DNA from 3 places in the Methylobacterium sp. 13MFTsu3.1M2 genome. Region 3 is predicted to be linked to each of the others. Evidence: predicted binding sites of a transcription regulator. Region 3 holds the regulator's gene; each other region holds the start of a gene.
The links. The regulator PhoB, encoded in region 3, activates phosphate uptake and scavenging genes when phosphate is short. The targets are predictions, from matches to a motif close to TGTCATNNANCTGTCAT.
Positions count from the first base shown of each region.

Region 1 (5,728 bases), on a different contig from region 3:
GTCCTCGGCGGACCATTGCCGGAGCAGGGCGCGGTGGGTCGGCACGTGGCTGAGGCGCCCCATCAGCACGTTGGTCATGACGTCGAGCCGGCCGACGAGGTTGAATTGCTGGAAGATCATGGCGCAGCGGGTGCGCCACTCGCGCAGCGGGCGGCCGCGCAGGGTGGTGACCTCGCGGCCGTCGTGGAGGATGCGCCCCGAACTCGGATCCGCCAGCCGGTTGATGAGGCGCAGCAGCGTGGACTTGCCGGCACCGGACCGGCCGATCACCCCGACGAAGCTGCCGGGCTCGATCCGGAGCGACACGCCGTCGACGGCGCGTCGGTCGCCGTACTGGCGCGTGAGATCCTCGATAACCAGCATGCCACCATCCGCCGGGGAACGGCCGCACGTAGACGCCGGTTTGACGACGATTGGATGACGTATTCGGAACGATTATATTTGCCGGCGCAGCATCTCGGCTTTTCGATAGCCGACTTAATCTTCGTGGCGCTCCAGGAATGCTTCGATGGGCAGCCCGCGGAAATCCGGCAGCGCCCGGCGCAGGCGCTCGTGGTCCCAGTCCCACCACGCCAGGCGGGTCAGACGGTCAGCGACCACCTCGGGGAAGCGGCGCCGGACCGGCCGGGCGGGATTGCCGACGACGATCGTGTAGGGCTCGACGTCGCGGGTGACGATGGCGCCCGCCCCCACCACCGCGCCGGTGCCGATCGTGCGCCCGGGCAGGACGACTGCGCCGTGGCCGATCCAGACGTCGTGGCCGATCGCCACCGGGCTCGCCCGGCGCCGGTCGAAGAAGGCGGGCTCGTCCAGTTCCTCCGGCCAGTAGGCGCGCGCCCGGTAGGTGAAGTGCGCCTGCGACGCCCGCTCCATCGGGTGGTTGCCGGGATTGATCCGCACGCTGGCGGCGATCGAGCAGAACTTGCCGATCGCGGTGTAGATCACCTCGCCGTCCTCACCGATGTAGGAATAGTCGTCGAGGGTCGTCTCGGTGAGGCGGGTGCGGGCGCCGACCTCGGTGTAGCGGCCGAGGCGGCTGTCGACGACCCGGGCGCTCGGATCGAGGGCGGGTTCGAGGCCGAGGGGGCGGTCAACCACGGGCCTCTCCGAAGGGCAGGCGCGCCAGGAGCCGGAACGGCCCCGACCCGTCCTGGGTCAGGAGGCTGACGGCGTCGATCCGCAGGGGCTCCGGTCCCGCGGCGGCGTAGGCCTCGGACAGGCGCCGGTGCCAGAGGTCGCGCTCCGCCTCCGGCAGGGCGTCGGTCAGGGTCATGTGGAAGCGGAAGGCCTCGAACACGTAGGGGTAGCCCCAGCGGTCGAGGAGCGCGCGGCCGCGCGGGTCGAGGCGCTCCGGCCGGCGCTTGGCGCGCTCGGCCTCCGTGAGCGGTGCCCGGAACGGGTCGAGGGCGGCGACGCACTCGGCGGCGAGGAGCCCGAGTTCCGGCGGGGGTGTCTCCGGCACCAGGGCGAGGAACGGCCCGAGGGCGGCGACCCGGAGCGGCCCCACCGCCACTGGCGGGTGCGCGGCCGCGAGGGCGCGGGCGGCGGCCACGAGGTCGGCCTCCCCGGTGCCGGGGGCGAGGCGCAGCGGCGCCTTGAGGGTGGCGTGGAACCCGTAGACCCGCGCGCCGGCCGTGACGGGTGCGAGATCGCCGAGCCCCTCCGGGTGCGGCACCGGCAGCCCGGTGACGTTGTCGGTGCCGAGGATCGCCCGGCCGAAGGCTTCGAGGCGCGAATCCGGGGCGGGCAGCCAGTAGAGGGCGTAGCGGCGCGACACGTCAGGGCCTCCGATCGCCGGGCGGTCAGGCCGTCGGCGCGTAGGTGCGCGCGTCGGCGGCCCGCCGGGGGCGCACGTCCATGGCATTGCCCCGCCACACGATGGCGCTCCGCATCCAGGCGCCGACCCAGATCGCCGGGATCAGGGCGTCGCGCGCCAGGAAGGCGGCCAGCGTGCGGGGCGAGCGGTGCCAGCCCGCGCGGACCGCGAGCCGGTGCTCGGCGGCATAGCACAGGGCGGCGAGGCCGGCAGCGCCCGCGAGGCCCGCGAGGCTTCCGGCCCAGAGGGCGACGAGGAGCGCCGGCAGCAGGACGCCGCTGCCGATCTCGGGGGCGAAGAACAGCGGGAAGGTCACGCGGCGCAGGCGCGCCCAGCGCAGCTGCCGCGCCCAGACCTCCCGGAAGCCGCGCGGGCCGAGCGGCTGCTCGAACGGGCTCGCCACGAGGTGGACCCGCTTGCCGGCGGCGCGCACGAGCTTGGTGGCGGCCGCGTCCTCGGCGATCTCGGCCGCGAGCGCCTGGAGGCCGCCCTGCGCCTCCAGGAAGGGCTTGTGCCAGAGCATGCTCTTGCCCTGCGCGAAGCCCAGCCCGAAGGCCTCGGCGGCGTATTGCCAGCGCGCCTGCAGGGTGTTCAGGAAGGCGCACTCCACCTCCGCCATGAAGCTGCCCGGGCGGGCGCCGGCCGGGGTGGAGCAGACGAGGCCGGTATCGGCGCGCCACGCCGCCTGCAGCCGCTGGAGGTAGTCCGGCGGCATGGCGACGTTGGAATCGGCGAGCACCACCCAGTCGTGGGCGGCGGCGCGCCAGCCGCGCAGGCAGTTGTTGAGCTTCGGGTTGGCGCTGACGCGCTCGTCGCCGCGGATCAGGCGGGCGGGCACGTGCGGGTGGGCCTCGATCAGGCGCTCCACCATCGGGACGATCGGGTCGGCCGGGTCGGCCACGCAGAAGATCAGCTCGTAGGACGGGTAGTCGAGACGGAAGCTGCGGAGGAGCATCTCCTCGCTGTAGGCCTCGACCCCGCGCAGGGGGCGGACCAGGGAGACGGGCGCGCCGTCCGGGAACCGCGACGGGCCGTGGTCCCGGCCGAGGCGCCGGGCCGCGACGGCGATGCTGCCGATCTGGACGACGGCCAGGAGCGCGCCGAGGGACAGGGCCGGCACCGTGGCGTCAATCATGCGGATCCCTCGTGCGATCGGGCGAGCGGTCCGGTCCGCTAGCGGCCGGACCGCGTCAGGCGTGTGACAGCGCCGCCCGACGCTCTCGGACACGCTCTCGGACACGCTCGCCGACGCGCGGCGTCGCGGGCCGTCACCCAACCGTCACCGCGCGGTTTTAATCCCCGCTCACCACGAAAGATTCCGCGCGAGGGTTCATGTCCGATACCGCCGTGATGCCGTCGGGGGCGGTGGGAGGCCGGAAGGCGGGCGGCCCGCGCCTCGACCACGGGATGCATCTCGGCGGGGTGGTGGCGTTCCTGCTCGTCCTCGTGGCGGGCCTGGGCTACGCGGTGGTGAGCCTCATCGCGGACATGAACGCGGTCGGGGAAGCGCCCCTGGCCTACGGCGCCTTCGCGCTGCTCGGCCTCGCCCTGCTGATCGCCCTCGCCTTCGAGTTCGTGAACGGCTTCCACGACACGGCCAACGCGGTCGCCACGGTGATCTACACCCACTCGATGCCGCCGCTCGTCGCGGTGATCTGGTCGGGCGTGTTCAACTTCCTCGGCGTGATGCTGTCCTCGGGCGCCGTGGCCTACGCGATCGTCACGCTGCTGCCGGTCGAGCTGATCCTCAACGTCGGCTCGCACGCGGGCTACGCGATGATCTTCGCGCTGCTGCTGGCGGCCATCATCTGGAACCTCGGGACCTGGGCGTTCGGGCTGCCGAACTCGTCGTCCCACGCGCTGATCGGCTCGGTGCTCGGCGTCGGCCTCGCCAACCAGCTGATGAACGGCGGCGACGGCACCGCGGGCGTCGACTGGACCCAGGCGCTCAACGTCTTCAAGGCGCTGCTGTTCTCCCCGGTCTGCGGCTTCGTGCTCGCGGCGCTGCTGCTGCTCGCCCTGAAGGTCACGGTCCGCCGCAGGGACCTCTACGAGGCGCCCGCGGGCGACGCGCCCCCGCCCCTCTGGATCCGCGGCCTGCTGATCCTCACCTGCACGCTGGTCTCGTTCTTCCACGGCGGCAATGACGGGCAGAAGGGCATGGGCCTGATCATGCTGATCCTGATCGGCGCCGCCCCCACCGCCTACGCGCTCAACCGCACCATGGCGGACGACACGACGCCCGCCTTCGTGCAGGCCTCGACGGCGGCGAGCGCGGTGTTCGCCGCCCGCGCCCCCGGCGCGGCGGTGCCGGACGCCGCGGCCGCGCGCCGGACCGTGACGGAGGCGCTCAAGACCAAGGCGCTGAACACGCCGCCCGTGTACGCGGCGCTGGCGGCGCTCTCGAACGACATCGCCGCCAGCGTGAAGAATTACGGCGCGATCCGCACGGTGCCGGCCGCCCAGACCCAGAACCTGCGCAGCGACATGTACCTCGCCGCCGACGCGGTGCGCGTGCTGCCGGGCGCCGGGGCGGACTTCTCGGAGGCCGACAAGGCCGACCTGAAGCGCTACGCGGGCCTGCTCAACGACGGCACGCGCTACATCCCGGGCTGGGTCAAGGTCTGCGTCGCCCTGGCGCTGGGTCTCGGTACCATGGTCGGATGGAAGCGCATCGTCGTCACGGTGGGCGAGAAGATCGGCAAGACCCACCTGACCTACGCGCAGGGCGCCTCGGCCGAGATCGTCGCCGCCGGCACGATCGGACTGGCCGAGCTCTACGGCCTGCCGGTCTCGACCACCCACATCCTGTCGTCGGGCGTCGCCGGCACGATGGCGGCCAACGGCTCGGGCCTCCAGATGTCCACGGTGCGCAACATGGCGCTCGCCTGGATCCTGACCCTGCCGGCGGCGATCACCCTCGCGGCCGCTCTGTTCTACCTCCTGCGCCACGTGTTCTGACGCGGGTCCGGCCGGACGGGCCGGAGACCGCGCTCCGCCCCCCGACGAAGCGACCCGGTCTCCGGCCTCCCGCAGCGCGCCCCGGCGCTTCAGGAACTCGCCATCGCCCGCACGAAGGCCAGGCAGGTCCGGCGCGCCGCCGGACTGTCGATCGCCACGAAGGCCGAGACGAGGTCGGCCGCCTGGGTCATGGCCGCGTCGGGCCGGTCGGCATCCGGGTAGAAGCTCGCCACCGGCACGTCGAGGATGCCGGCGATGCGGCTCAGGGCGTCGCTCGTGCGCGCCGCCCCCGGTAACGGCGCGCGGTCCCGGGCCGGATCCGCGGAAGCGTCGGGCGTCATCGCTCAGGCCGCCTTGTGGCCGAGCTGGATCGCCCGGGCGATCTCCGAGCGCCGCGCGGCGTAGCCCGGGGCCACCATCGGGTAGTCGGCCGGCAGGCCGTACTTGGCCCGGTACCGCTCGGGGGTGAGGCCGTGCGCGGTGAGGTGGCGCTTCAGGGTCTGGTAGGACCGGCCGTCGATGAAGCTGATCAGGCCGTCCTGCTGGATCGAGGCATCGACCTGCGACTGGCTCAGCCCGACCCCGCCGAACTCCGACGGCGCGCAGCGGAGCACCGCGATCGCCGTATGCACTTGGTCGATCAGCGCCGGCAGCGCCGTGACCTCGATCGCGTTGCGCGAGACGTAGGCCGCGACGATCGCGCCGACCTTCTCCAGCATGAAGGTTGAACGGTGGTCGGTGAGGTGGTCCATCTGAGACATCGCTGTTCGAGGGCGTCCCGATCCTCGTGCCCCGTCCCCGGTGGGCCCGCTCGCGCGGGCTTTGCAGGACGAAACCGAGGCGACGGGCCAGCCGAGGGATTTCTACCTCAAGTTGATTTCACTCCGTTTCTTGAGGTTGCAGATAATATACAATATGAGCCGCCGGCGGTTTGTCCGGCAGCGCGAGGCT
Region 1 is NZ_FOMM01000021.1:126,509-132,236, reverse strand. Features, by position in the region: gene phnC (phosphonate ABC transporter ATP-binding protein) at 1-363, opposite strand, end outside; gene BM314_RS21230 (LbetaH domain-containing protein) at 478-1,098, opposite strand; gene BM314_RS21225 (DUF1045 domain-containing protein) at 1,091-1,777, opposite strand; gene BM314_RS21220 (ceramide glucosyltransferase) at 1,803-2,951, opposite strand; gene BM314_RS21215 (inorganic phosphate transporter) at 3,149-4,777, shown strand; gene BM314_RS21210 (hypothetical protein) at 4,867-5,118, opposite strand; gene BM314_RS21205 (Ros/MucR family transcriptional regulator) at 5,122-5,529, opposite strand.
Region 1: the regulator PhoB is predicted to act here: its motif matches at 3,083-3,099, upstream of BM314_RS21215 (inorganic phosphate transporter).

Region 2 (5,728 bases), on a different contig from region 3:
CCGTTCACCGGGCGGTTCGAGCGGTTCAAGGCCGACATCGATTTCGACCCCGCCAAGCCCGAGGCGGGGCGCGCGCTCGTGCTGGTCGACCTCGCCAGCGCGCGGACCGGGGACGTCCAGCGCGACGAGGCCCTGCCGCAGAAGGACTGGTTCGACGTCAAGGCGGGAAGCGAGGCGCGCTTCGAGGCGACCCGCTTCGTCGACAAGGGGCAGGGCGATTACGTGGCGGTCGGGACTCTGACGATCCGCGGCACGAGCCGGCCGGTGACGCTGCCGTTCCACCTGACCCTCGAGGGCGGCGCGGCGCACGCCGCGGGGCGCGTCGGCCTAGTCCGCACCGAGTTCGGCGTCGGGCAGGGGGCCTGGGCCTCGGGCCAGTGGGTGGCGCTCGAGGTCGGCGTCGAGGTCGACCTCGTCGCCACGCCGAACCCGGCGGCCGGCCACTGAGGTTGGCTCGGGTCGGATCCTTCGGACGTCGCGCGCTCCGTCATCGCGAGCGCAGCGAAGCGACCCAGGGCAGCGCGCCCTCCGTAAGTGTGGCGCGACTGGATCGCTTCGCTTCGCTCGCGATGACGGCGGCCGGGCGTCGGAGGCCGCCCGGTCCCGGCCCGCTACCCCGGCCTGTCCTCCGACCCGGTTCCCAGCGCGCGCTGGACCATGACGCTGTCCGACCAGTGGCCGTACTTGAACCCCACCGCCCGCAGGTAGCCGACCCGCTCGAACCCGCAGGCCTCGTGGAGCCGCAGGGAGGCCGCGTTCTCGGCGTCGATGTAGCCGATCATCTGGCGGTAGCCGCCCGCCGCGCAAGCCTCGATCAGGGCCGGCAGCAGCCGCCGGCCGATCCCCGCGTGCAGGTGGTCGGGATGCACGTAGATCGAGTGCTTGAGGGTGTAGCGGTAGGCCGGCCGCTTCCGGAACGGCACCGCGTAGGCGTAGCCCGCCACCGCGCCGTCCCGGTCGGCCACGAGGTGCGGCAGGCGCTTCTTGCGCATGGTCTTGCGCCGCCGCTTTAGGTCGTCGGGGAGCAGCCGGTCCTCCTCGGCGACGCTGACATCGGTCACGCCCTTGCCGATATGGTGCTCGTAGATCGCCACCATCGCCTCGACATCGGCGTCCGAGGAGGCGCGGATGACGATGTCGGGGCAGGACCGGGCCGGGAGCAGGCCGGGCGTCTCGGCCTCGATCTCCATCAGGCGCCCTCCCGCGCCACGTAGGTGTGGAAGCGGATCCGCCCGTCCGGGTCGACCTCGCGGTAGACGCCCTGGATCTCGGCCTCGAAGCCCGGGAACAGGTTGGCGGACGCCTCGAACATCTTGAAATAGTCGAGCATGGGCTTGGCCCGGTCGTCCAGGCGCTCACCGGGCAGCACCGTGCCGATGCCCGGGGGGTAGACCAGCATCAGCGTGGTGGCGATCCGCCCCTCGGCCTCGGCGATCGGCACGTAGTCGACCTTGTTGCGCGTCAGCAGCTGGGCGGCCCGCTTGGGCGGCATCACCATCTCGGGCAGGTGCTCGGGGGCGAATTGCCGCCGCTGCAGCGTCGAGGTGCCGGCCTCCCGGTGGAACGCGTGGAACTCGCCGCAGAGGTCGCGCAGGCGCACGCCCCGGTAGCGGTTCGGCCGGCGGTTGACGAATTCCGGCATGGCCTCCTCCAGCGGGACGTTGTCGTCGTGGAGCCGCTTGAAGGCGACGAGGCCCGAGATCAGCGTGCCGGCCTTGGAGGATTCCACCCCCGGGGTCAGCAGGAAGAGCAGCGAGTTCAGGTCGTTCTTCTCGGCGACGATCCGGTTCTCACGCAGGTATTGCGCCACGATCGGCGCCGGCACGCCGTGCTGGGCGTAGGCCCCCGTGTGCCGGTCGAAGCCGGGGGTCAGCACGGTGAGCTTGTTCGGGTCGGTGATGGCGTAGCCCGGCGCCACGTGGGTGAAGCCGTGCCAGCGCGCGCCCGGCTTCAGCTCCCAGTGGCGCGGCGTCGCGGCGAGCTCGTCCGTCGGCACGCTCTCCCACGGCACCTCGGCGCCGTCGGCGTTCACCGTCACGTCCGGCACGAAGGGGTCGAAGAACCAGCGCCGCGCGGGATCGCGCTCGTTCTCCTCGAACTCGCGCCGGATCGCCCGGACCTTCTTGCGCCACTCGATCCCGAGCCGGATCGTGTCGTCCCACAGGATCATGCCCGAGCGGCCCTTCATCATCTGGGCGCCGACGTCGAGGGAGGCGAAGAGCGGGTAGAAGGGCGAGGTCGAGGCGTGGACGAGGAAGCTCTCGTTGAGCCGCTTGTGCTCGACCCGCCGGGTCTGGCCGCGGATATGGCCGTCCCGGGTGTGGATCTGCGAGGCCTGGCTGAAGCTCGCGAGCTGCTTGTGGGTCGATTGCGTGGCGACGATGCCCGGCGAGGTCTCGTCGAGCCCGGTCAGCCCCATGGCGAAGCGCCTTGCGTAGAGCGGGTGGAACTTCATGAAGCCCGCCCAGGCCTCGTCGAACAGGATGTAGTCGCAGAGGTGGCCGATCTTCTCCAGGATCTCCTGGGCGTCGTAGATCGTGCCGTCGTAGGTGCACTGCTCGATCACCGCGACGCGGAAAGGCCGCTCCCGGCGCCACGCCTCCGGATCGGTCACCAGCGGATTGCGGCGGATCTTCTCCCGGATCCGGGTCTCGTCCAGGGCCTCGTGGAAGATCGGCCCGATCAGGCCGTAGGCGTTGCGGTCCGTCTCCAGGAAGATCGGGATGCCGCCACCCAGGAACAGGGCGCCGTGGTGGGCCGCCTTGTGGTTGTTGCGGTCGAACAGGACGAGGTCGTCCTCCGCCACCAGGGAGGACAGGACGATCTTGTTGGAGGCCGAGGTGCCGTTGAGGACGAAGTAGGTCTTCTCCGCCCCGAAGATCTTGGCGGCCTCCTTCTGGGCCTTCAGCGCCGGACCCTCGTGGGTCAGGAGGTCGCCGAGGTCGAGGACCGAGTTGTCGAGGTCGTCGCGGAAGATCGCCTCGCCGAGGTGTTCCACGAAGATCCGGCCGATCGGCGACCGGTTGTAGAAGATGCCGCCGTTGTGGCCCGGGCAGGTCCAGAGCTGGTTGCCCTTCTCGGCGTAGTCGACGAGCGCGCCGAAGAACGGGGTCTTGAGGGTCTCGGCGTACTGCGTGACCCGGCTGACGAGGCCGCGGGCGATGAATTCCGGCGTCTCCTCGGCGAGGAAGATGTAGCCGTCGATGAAGTCGAGGAGCTCGACCGGGATATCCTCCAGCCGCTTGCGGCGGACCATGATGACGATCGGCATCTCCAGGCCGCGCCGGCGCATCATGTCGATGAGGGCGGCGGCCTTGCCGTCGAGGCCGCGCTTGCCCCAGTCGACCACGAGGCAGCCGACCGCCGCGTCGGTCTGGACCGCGATGGCCGCGTCCTCGACGCGCCGGGCGCGCACCACCTCGAAGCCGCGCTGCTCCACGGCCGCCACGATCTGGTTGACGCGCGCGCCCTCGAGATCGTCCGGGTCGAAGGCCGGGGCGCACATCAGGACCGTGAAGCGACGGTGGAAGTCCATGGAGCCCTCTCTGGCCTCGGATGCAGCGGGTGGCTTTCCGGCCCGTCTGCGACGATTGCATGACACGGCGCGCGGCGGGCGGTCGCGGTCCGGACGAAACACCGTGAACCGGGCCGGCCACGACCGCCGCGCCGTCAGGATCGGCCGCGGGTCCCCTCTCCCGTGCGGGAGAGGGACAGGGTGAGGGGTGAGACCTCACCGGACGAGGCTCCCCCTCGAATCGCGTCGATCGGGTGCTTGATCCCGAAGCCTCTCGTCCCTCACCCCAACCCTCTCCCGTGCGGGAGAGGGGGACCCTCACACCCCGCGGCGCCGCTCCCAGACGGCCGGGTTGACCAGCCCGCCCGGCCGCCGGCCGGCGAGGACGTCGACCACGCGGGTCGCGGCGGTCTCGGCGGTGCGGATCAGGGCCGCCCCGGTGGAGCCGCCGACATGGGGCGTCAGGATCGCCCGGGGCTGGCGGGCCAGCGGGTGGTCGACCGGCAGCGGTTCCTGGGCGAAGACGTCGAGCCCGGCGCCCACGATCGTGCCCGCCTCCAGCGCCTCCACCAGGGCCGCCTCGTCGATCAGGCCGCCGCGGCTGGTGTTGATCAGGAAGGCCTCCCGCTTCATCCGGGCGAGCTGGTCCCGGCCGATCAGGCCGCGTGTGCCCGGGGTCAGCGGCACGTGCAGGGAGACGATGTCGGATTCCGCCAGGAGCGCGTCGACCGAGGCGGCCCGCAGGGCGCCGGCGTTGGCGAAGTCCGCGTCCGGGCGGCTCGGGCCGTAGGCCAGCACCCGCAGGCCCAGGGCGGCGCCGAGCCGGGCGGTCGCCTGCCCGATCGCCCCGAAGCCGACGAGGCCCAGCGTCAGGCCGGCGAGCTCGATCAGCCGGGCGGTGAACTTGAAGCTGTCGTCGCCGGCCCGGACCGAGCGGTCGGCCTCCGGCAGGGCCTTGGCCAGGGCGAAGATCAGCGCCAGCGTCTGCTCGGCCACCGAGACGGCGTTGGCGCCGGGCGTATTCACCACCACGATCCCGGCCCCGGTCGCCTCGGCCGTGGCGACGTGGTCGGTGCCGGTGCCGTGCACCCCGATCACCCGCAGGGCCGGCGCCGCCGCGATGGCGCGGGCCGGGAAGCCGGTGTTGCGGGTGATGACGGCGACGCAGTCGGCGACCTCGCGCGCCAGCGTCTCGGGTTCGGTCCCGCTCGCCGGGCGCGGCTCCAGGCCGGCCGCGCGCAACCGGTCGAGGCCCGCCGCGTGGATCGGCTGGACGATGAGGCACGGACCGGTGATCACGGGAGAAGACCTCTGCACAAGAGGAGGGGTGACAGGCACGTTTCGCGCCGGGCCCGTCTAGGCGGGGTGGGCAACCCTGGCAACCGGGCGCCCCGATCGCGGCGCCGCGGCCGCCGGTCGGCGCTCCCGCGGGCCCGTCGGGATCCGGTGGTCGCGCGGTCGAACGCCCCGGCGGCCCGACCGGCCGCGCACGATCCACGGGAAATCGCGGCCGGGTCCGGCCTCGGCGGCCTCGTCCGGACCGATGATCCCGGGCGTGCGCCTCGGCCGAGCTGCGGCCCGGCCCTCCGTGAAATCGCCGCCCCGATCGCGCGAAGATGGTCGCGTCATTGATAAACACGACGTCCTGAAATACATCTATGTATATACGACAATAAATATCTACAATGCTCGATCAGCGATGCGATCGCACTGTAGAGTTGTAATTACTCCAAATGTATTTTTGACACATGTAGAGATATTTGCTGCCTTGCTCCGTGATTCGGAGCCATCGTCACGACAATGCAGTCCCACGACTTTTCAGTACCTGTTTCCGCGCGGAACCGGCGCCGGCGGCGCGCGGCCCGGCCGGTTCTCCCGATGGCCGTCCTGCTGGGCTTCGTCGGTTCCGGGCCGCACGCCGCCCGCGCCGAGGAGGCCGGGGCCGGCCGGGACGTCCAGCTCGACGAGCTGTCGGTCGCGAGCGCGGCCGCGCCGCGCGGCCCGGTCCCGGCCTATGCCGGAGGTCAGGTGGCGCGGGGCGGGCGCCTCGGCCTCCTCGGCGATATCGAGACCCAGAAGGCGCCCTTCAGCATCGCCAGCTACACCGACACACTCATCCGGGACCGGCAGGCGCGGACGGTGTCCGAGACCCTGGTCCTCGACCCGTCGGTGCGCGCCACCCAGACCACGGGGGCGCCGTTCGACTCCTTCTCC
Region 2 is NZ_FOMM01000015.1:172,278-178,005, forward strand. Features, by position in the region: gene BM314_RS16535 (YceI family protein) at 1-447, shown strand, start outside; gene BM314_RS16540 (GNAT family N-acetyltransferase) at 612-1,190, opposite strand; gene BM314_RS16545 (Orn/Lys/Arg family decarboxylase) at 1,190-3,535, opposite strand; gene BM314_RS16550 (hydroxyacid dehydrogenase) at 3,833-4,813, opposite strand; gene BM314_RS16555 (TonB-dependent receptor) at 5,393-5,728, shown strand, end outside.
Region 2: the regulator PhoB is predicted to act here: its motif matches at 3,584-3,600, upstream of BM314_RS16545 (Orn/Lys/Arg family decarboxylase).

Region 3 (5,728 bases):
ACCGACATCACCCGGACGGTCGCGGTCGGCGCGCCGAGCCCGGAGATGCGCGACCGGTTCACGCGGGTGCTGAAGGGGCACGTCGCCATCGCCCGGGCGGTGTTCCCGGTCGGCACGACCGGCGCCCAGATCGACGCCTTCGCGCGGGCACCGCTCTGGCAGGCGGGCCTCGACTTCGACCACGGCACCGGTCACGGCGTCGGCGCCTTCCTGTCGGTGCACGAGGGGCCGCAGCGGATCGCCAAGACCGGCACGGTGGCGCTCGAGCCCGGCATGATCCTGTCGAACGAGCCGGGCTACTACGCCCGCGGCGCCTACGGCATCCGGATCGAGAACCTCGTCCTGGTCGAGGCCCGCGCGATCGCGGGCGGGGAGCGCCCGATGCTCGGCTTCGAGACGCTGACGCTCGCTCCCTACGACCGCCGGCTGATCCGGCCGGACCTGCTCGAGCCCGGGGAGCGGGCCTGGATCGACGCCTATCATGCGAGGGTCCGCGAGACCCTGGCGCCCGGGCTCGACACCGCGACGCGCGACTGGCTCGAGCGGGCGACGGCGCCGCTCGAGGGGTGAGCCGGCCGCAGGGGATCCCGAACGCGGTCCGTGGTAAGACCCGACGCCATGGTAAGACCGGACGCCATGGTAAGACCGGACGCCATGGAAACGCCCGCGCCGAGCCCGACACGCCGCGCGTGAAACCGCGACCGCCCCGCGCGCGAAGGGACAGCATGATCCGCCGCCTCGTCCTCCTGATCCTGGCCCTCGCCGCGAGCCTCTCGGCCGCCGCGGCACAGGGGTTCCGCACGCCCGCGGACCTCGTGCGCGCGAGCCTCGTGGCCGAGTCCGCCGCGGTCGCCGGCGCGCAGCCCTTCACGCTGGCGGTGCGGATGCAGGTCAAGCCCGGCTGGCACGTCTACTGGCGCAACCCGGGCGATTCCGGCCTGCCCCCGGAGGTGACCTGGACCCTGCCGGCCGGCTTCAGCGCCGGCGCGATCCGGTGGCCGGCGCCGGAGCGCATTCCGATCGCGACTCTCATGAACTACGGCTACGAGGGTGAGGTCACGCTCCTCGTCCCGGTGACGCCGCCGCCGAGCCTCGACCCGGCCGACCCGGTGCGGATCCAGGCCAAGCTGACTTACCTCGTCTGCGAGACCGAGTGCGTGCCCGGCTCGGCCGATCTCGCCCTGACCCTGCCGGTCGGCAAGGCCGAGCCGGACCCGGCCAACGCCGCGCTGTTCGCGCGCGCCCGCGCTGCGCTCCCCGTGCCGGCGCTCTGGCCCTTGAGCCTGTCGAGCCAGGGCGACACCCTGCGCCTCGATTTCGCCGCGGCCGGCCTCAAGCCCGAGGCGGTCCGGAACGCCGCGTACTTCCCCTACGCCGAGACGGCGATCGACAACGCCGCCGCGCAGGTGATGAGCGTCGACGGGACCGGCCTGCACCTGACCCTCGCCCGGAGCAGCCCGACCGACCCGGTGCCCGCCGCGCTGCCCGGCGTCCTGACGGTCGAGGCGGTCGACGCCGCCGGGACCCGCCGGCTCGCCTTCGCGTACGGCGACGAGCCGGTCCTCCCGGCCGCCGCGGCGCCGGCCGCGACCGCGCCGCCCGCGACCGCGCCGGCCGCCGCCGACTTCGACGCGCTGACGCTGGCGACCGCCGCGGCCTTCGCCTTCCTCGGCGGCCTGATCCTCAACCTGATGCCCTGCGTCTTCCCGGTCCTGTCGATCAAGGTGCTCGGCCTCGTGCGGCACGCGGGCGAGGGGCCGGCCCGGCTGCGGCTCCACGGCCTCGCCTACACGGCCGGCGTCCTGGCGAGCTTCCTGGCGCTCGCCGCCGCGCTGATCGGCCTGAAGAGCGGCGGGGCCGCGATCGGCTGGGGGTTCCAGCTCCAGTCGCCCGCCATCGTGGCGGGGCTCGCCTACCTGCTGTTCGCGATGGGCCTGAGCCTCTCGGGCGCGGTCCATGTCGGCGGCCGGCTCGCCGGCCTCGGCGACGGCCTCACCCGGCGCGGCGGCCTGAGCGGCTCGTTCTTCACCGGCGTGCTCGCGACCCTGGTGGCGACGCCCTGCACGGCGCCGTTCATGGGCTCGGCGGTGGGCTTCGCGCTGACCCAGAGCGCCGGCGTGGCGCTCGCCGTCTTCGCGAGCCTCGGCCTCGGCCTCGCCCTGCCCTTCCTGCTCCTGACCCTCTGGCCGCCGGCCCTGCGGGCGCTGCCGCGGCCGGGCGCCTGGATGGAGACCCTCAAGCAGGTGCTGGCCTTCCCGGTCTACGCCACCGTGGCGTGGCTGATCTGGGTGCTGGCGCAGCAGGTCGACCCGCGCGGGCTGCTGACGGCGCTGATCGGCCTCGTCCTCGTGGGCTTCGCCGCCTGGGCCTGGGAGCACGGCCGCGCCGCCCCGCCGCGGGCTGGCCGGGTCGCGCAGGCCGCCGCCGCGCTGGCGCTGATCGCCGTCGGGGCCCTCGCCGTCACCCTGCCCCGGGACCGCGCCGCGCCGGCCGCGCAGGCCGCCGCCGACGGGATCGAGCCGTTCACGCAGGCGCGCCTCGACGCCCTGGTCGACGCGCACCGCCCCGTCTTCGTGGACATGACCGCCGCGTGGTGCATCACCTGCGCGGTCAACGAGGCGACCTCGCTCAACACCAAGGCCGTGCGGGCCGCGATGGCCGAGCGCGGCGTGACCTACATGAAGGGCGACTGGACCAACCAGAACCCCGAGATCACCCGCCTCCTGGAGAAGCACGGGCGCAGCGGCGTCCCGCTCTACCTGCTCTATACCGGGACGGGAGAGCCCCAGGTGCTGCCGCAGATCCTCACCGAGGGGACGGTCCTGGCGGCGCTGGAGGCGGTGCCGGCCGCCTCGGGCCGGAGCGCGGCGCTGGCGCGCTGAGTCCCTGGAGGTCGGGACGCGCGAATCTTCGCGGGCCCGTCCCAGCGTCTTTGCGAGCGGAGCGAAGCGACCCAGCAGCGCCACGCTCACAGGCGTCCCGCCGCCCTGGGTCGCTTCGCTGCGCTCGCGATGACGGTGCGCCGGAGCGAAGTCCTATCCGGACGGCCCGTGAGGCCGCCTCAGGCCTCCAGCGAGAAGGTCTCGTCGAAGGCGTAGCCCGAGCCCCGGACCGTGCGGATCGGGTCGGTCTGGCGCGGGCCGTTCAGCGCCTTGCGCAGCCGCCCGACATGGACGTCGACGGTGCGCTCGTCGATGTAGACGTCGTGGCCCCACACCCCGTCGAGGAGCTGCTCGCGGGAGAAGACCCGGCCCGGCGCCAGCATCAGGAATTCCAGGAGCCGGAACTCCGTGGGGCCCAGATGCAGCTCCTCGCCGCCGCGGCGGACGCGGTGGCCGGTGCGGTCGAGTTCCAGGTCGCCGGCCGCCAGCCGGTCCGAGACGTGGGCGGGCTTGGCCCGGCGCAGGAGAGCGCGGATCCGGGCGAGCAGCTCCGGGACCGAGAACGGCTTGACGATGTAGTCGTCGGCGCCCGTGCCGAGCCCGCGGACGCGGTCGCCCTCCTCGCCGCGGGCGGTGAGCATGATCACCGGCAGGCGCTCGGTCTCCCGGCGCGCCCGGATCCGGCGGCACAGCTCGATCCCCGAGAGGCCGGGCAGCATCCAGTCGAGCAGGACGAGGTCCGGGATCCGCTCCGCCAAGAGCAGCTCGGCGTCGTCGCCGCGCGCCGCCGAATCCACCAGGAAGCCCTCGGCCTCCAGGTTGTAGCGCAGCAGCGTGCTCAGGGCCTCCTCGTCCTCGACGATCAGGACTTGCATGCTCACGTTCGAAAACTCGTTCTGCGGGCGGTCACCGGATGGTGCAGGAGGCGCCGCCCCGCCTCAACCCGCACGGAGAGTGACCCCGGCCGCGCCCACAGGAAGGCGCCGGGGTTGGCGCCTCACGGCGCCTGCACGCCGTCCACGGTCGCGTAGTTCGACGCGTCGTTCTTCGGCCGGTCACCCGCCAGCGTCTCGCCCGTGGCGAGGTAGTGGATCGTCTCGGCGATGTTGGTGGTGTGGTCGCCGATGCGCTCGACGTTCTTCGCGCAGAACAGGAGATGCGTGCAGAACGAGATGTTGCGCGGATCCTCCATCATGTAGGTCAGGAGCTCGCGGAACAGGGAATTGTACAGGGCGTCGATCTCGCCGTCGCGCTCCCAGACGTCGTGGGCCGCCTGGACGTCGCGGCTCCCGTAGGCGTCGAGCACGTCCTTCAGCTGACCCTCGGCGAGGTCGCTCATGTGGCGCACGCCGAGCACGATCTTCTGGGCCGGCGCCTGGTCGGAGATCGCCACCACGCGCTTGGCGACGTTCTTGGCGAGGTCGCCGATCCGCTCCAGATCGCCGGAGACGCGGATCGCCGAGATGGTCTCGCGCAGGTCGATCGCCAGGGGCTGGCGCCGGGCGATCAGCAGCACGGCGCGCTCCTCGATGTCCCGCTGCAGCGCGTCGAGGCGCTTGTCGGCGAGGATCACCGCCTGGGCGAGCGTGTCGTCCCGGCGCACGAGGGCGTCGGTCGCCTCCGCGGTCATCTTCTCGGCGACGCCGCCCATCTCCGAGATCGAGCGACGCAGGTTCTCCAGGTCGGTGTCGTAGGAGGTGACGATATGGCCGGGCATGGCGGATCCTTCGATGGAGTCCCGGGGACGGCCCTCCGGGAGGCTTGCGGGACCCGCCGGCGCGCCGGAGACGCGAGCGGCGGTCCCGGGACCGGAGCGGCCCGGCAGACTAGCCGAAGCGGCCGGTGATGTAGTCCTGCGTGCGGCGTTCCGTCGGGTTCATGAACATGCGGTTGGTCGGACCGAACTCGACGAGCTGCCCCAGATACATGAAGGCGGTGAACTGCGAGATGCGCGCCGCCTGCTGCATGTTGTGGGTGACGATCACGATGGTGAACTCGTCGCGCAGCTGCTCGATCAGCTCCTCGATGCGGCCGGTCGAGATCGGGTCGAGGGCCGAGGTCGGCTCGTCGAACAGGATCACCTCCGGCTTCTGCGCCACCGTCCGGGCGATGCACAGGCGCTGCTGCTGGCCGCCCGACAGGCCGGTCCCGGGCTGCCGGAGCTTGTCCTTCACCTCGTCCCAGAGGGCGGCCTTGCGCAGGGATTCCTCGATCCGGCCGTCGAGCTCGGATTTCGGCAGCTTCTCGTAGAGGCGCAGGCCGAAGGCCACGTTGTCGTAGATCGACATCGGGAACGGCGTCGGCTTCTGGAACACCATGCCGATGCGCGAGCGCAGCTCGTTCAGGTCGACGGAGGGGCTGAGGATGTTCTCGCCGTCGAGCAGGATCTCGCCCTCCGCGCGCTGCTCCGGGTAGAGGCTGTAGATCCGGTTGAAGCAGCGCAGCAGGGTGGACTTGCCGCAGCCGGAAGGGCCGATCAGCGCCGTCACCTGCCGGTCGTGGAAGTTGAGGTTGACGTCCTTCAGCCCGTGGAAGCTGCCGTAGTAGAAGTTCAGGTCCTTGACGGCGATCCGCACGGGGCCGCCCTCTTCGGCGCGGTTGCGGTTCAGCTCGACCGTGGGGATCGCGGAGGCGGCGTTCATCGTCGTGTCCTCGAAAGGGGGCTCAGCGCGAGGCCTGCGGCTTGATCACGAGGCGCGCGATGATCGACAGCGCCAGGATGGTGGTGGTGATCAGGAGCGCGCCCGCCCAGGCCAGGCCCTGCCAGTTCGGGTAGGGCGAGAGGGCGAACTGGTAGATCATCACCGGCAGGTTCGCGACGCCGCCCATCAGGTTGGCCGAGAACC
Region 3 is NZ_FOMM01000016.1:116,902-122,629, forward strand. Features, by position in the region: gene BM314_RS17185 (aminopeptidase P family protein) at 1-570, shown strand, start outside; gene BM314_RS17190 (protein-disulfide reductase DsbD family protein) at 726-2,882, shown strand; gene phoB (phosphate regulon transcriptional regulator PhoB) at 3,062-3,757, opposite strand; gene phoU (phosphate signaling complex protein PhoU) at 3,880-4,599, opposite strand; gene pstB (phosphate ABC transporter ATP-binding protein PstB) at 4,709-5,524, opposite strand; gene pstA (phosphate ABC transporter permease PstA) at 5,547-5,728, opposite strand, start outside.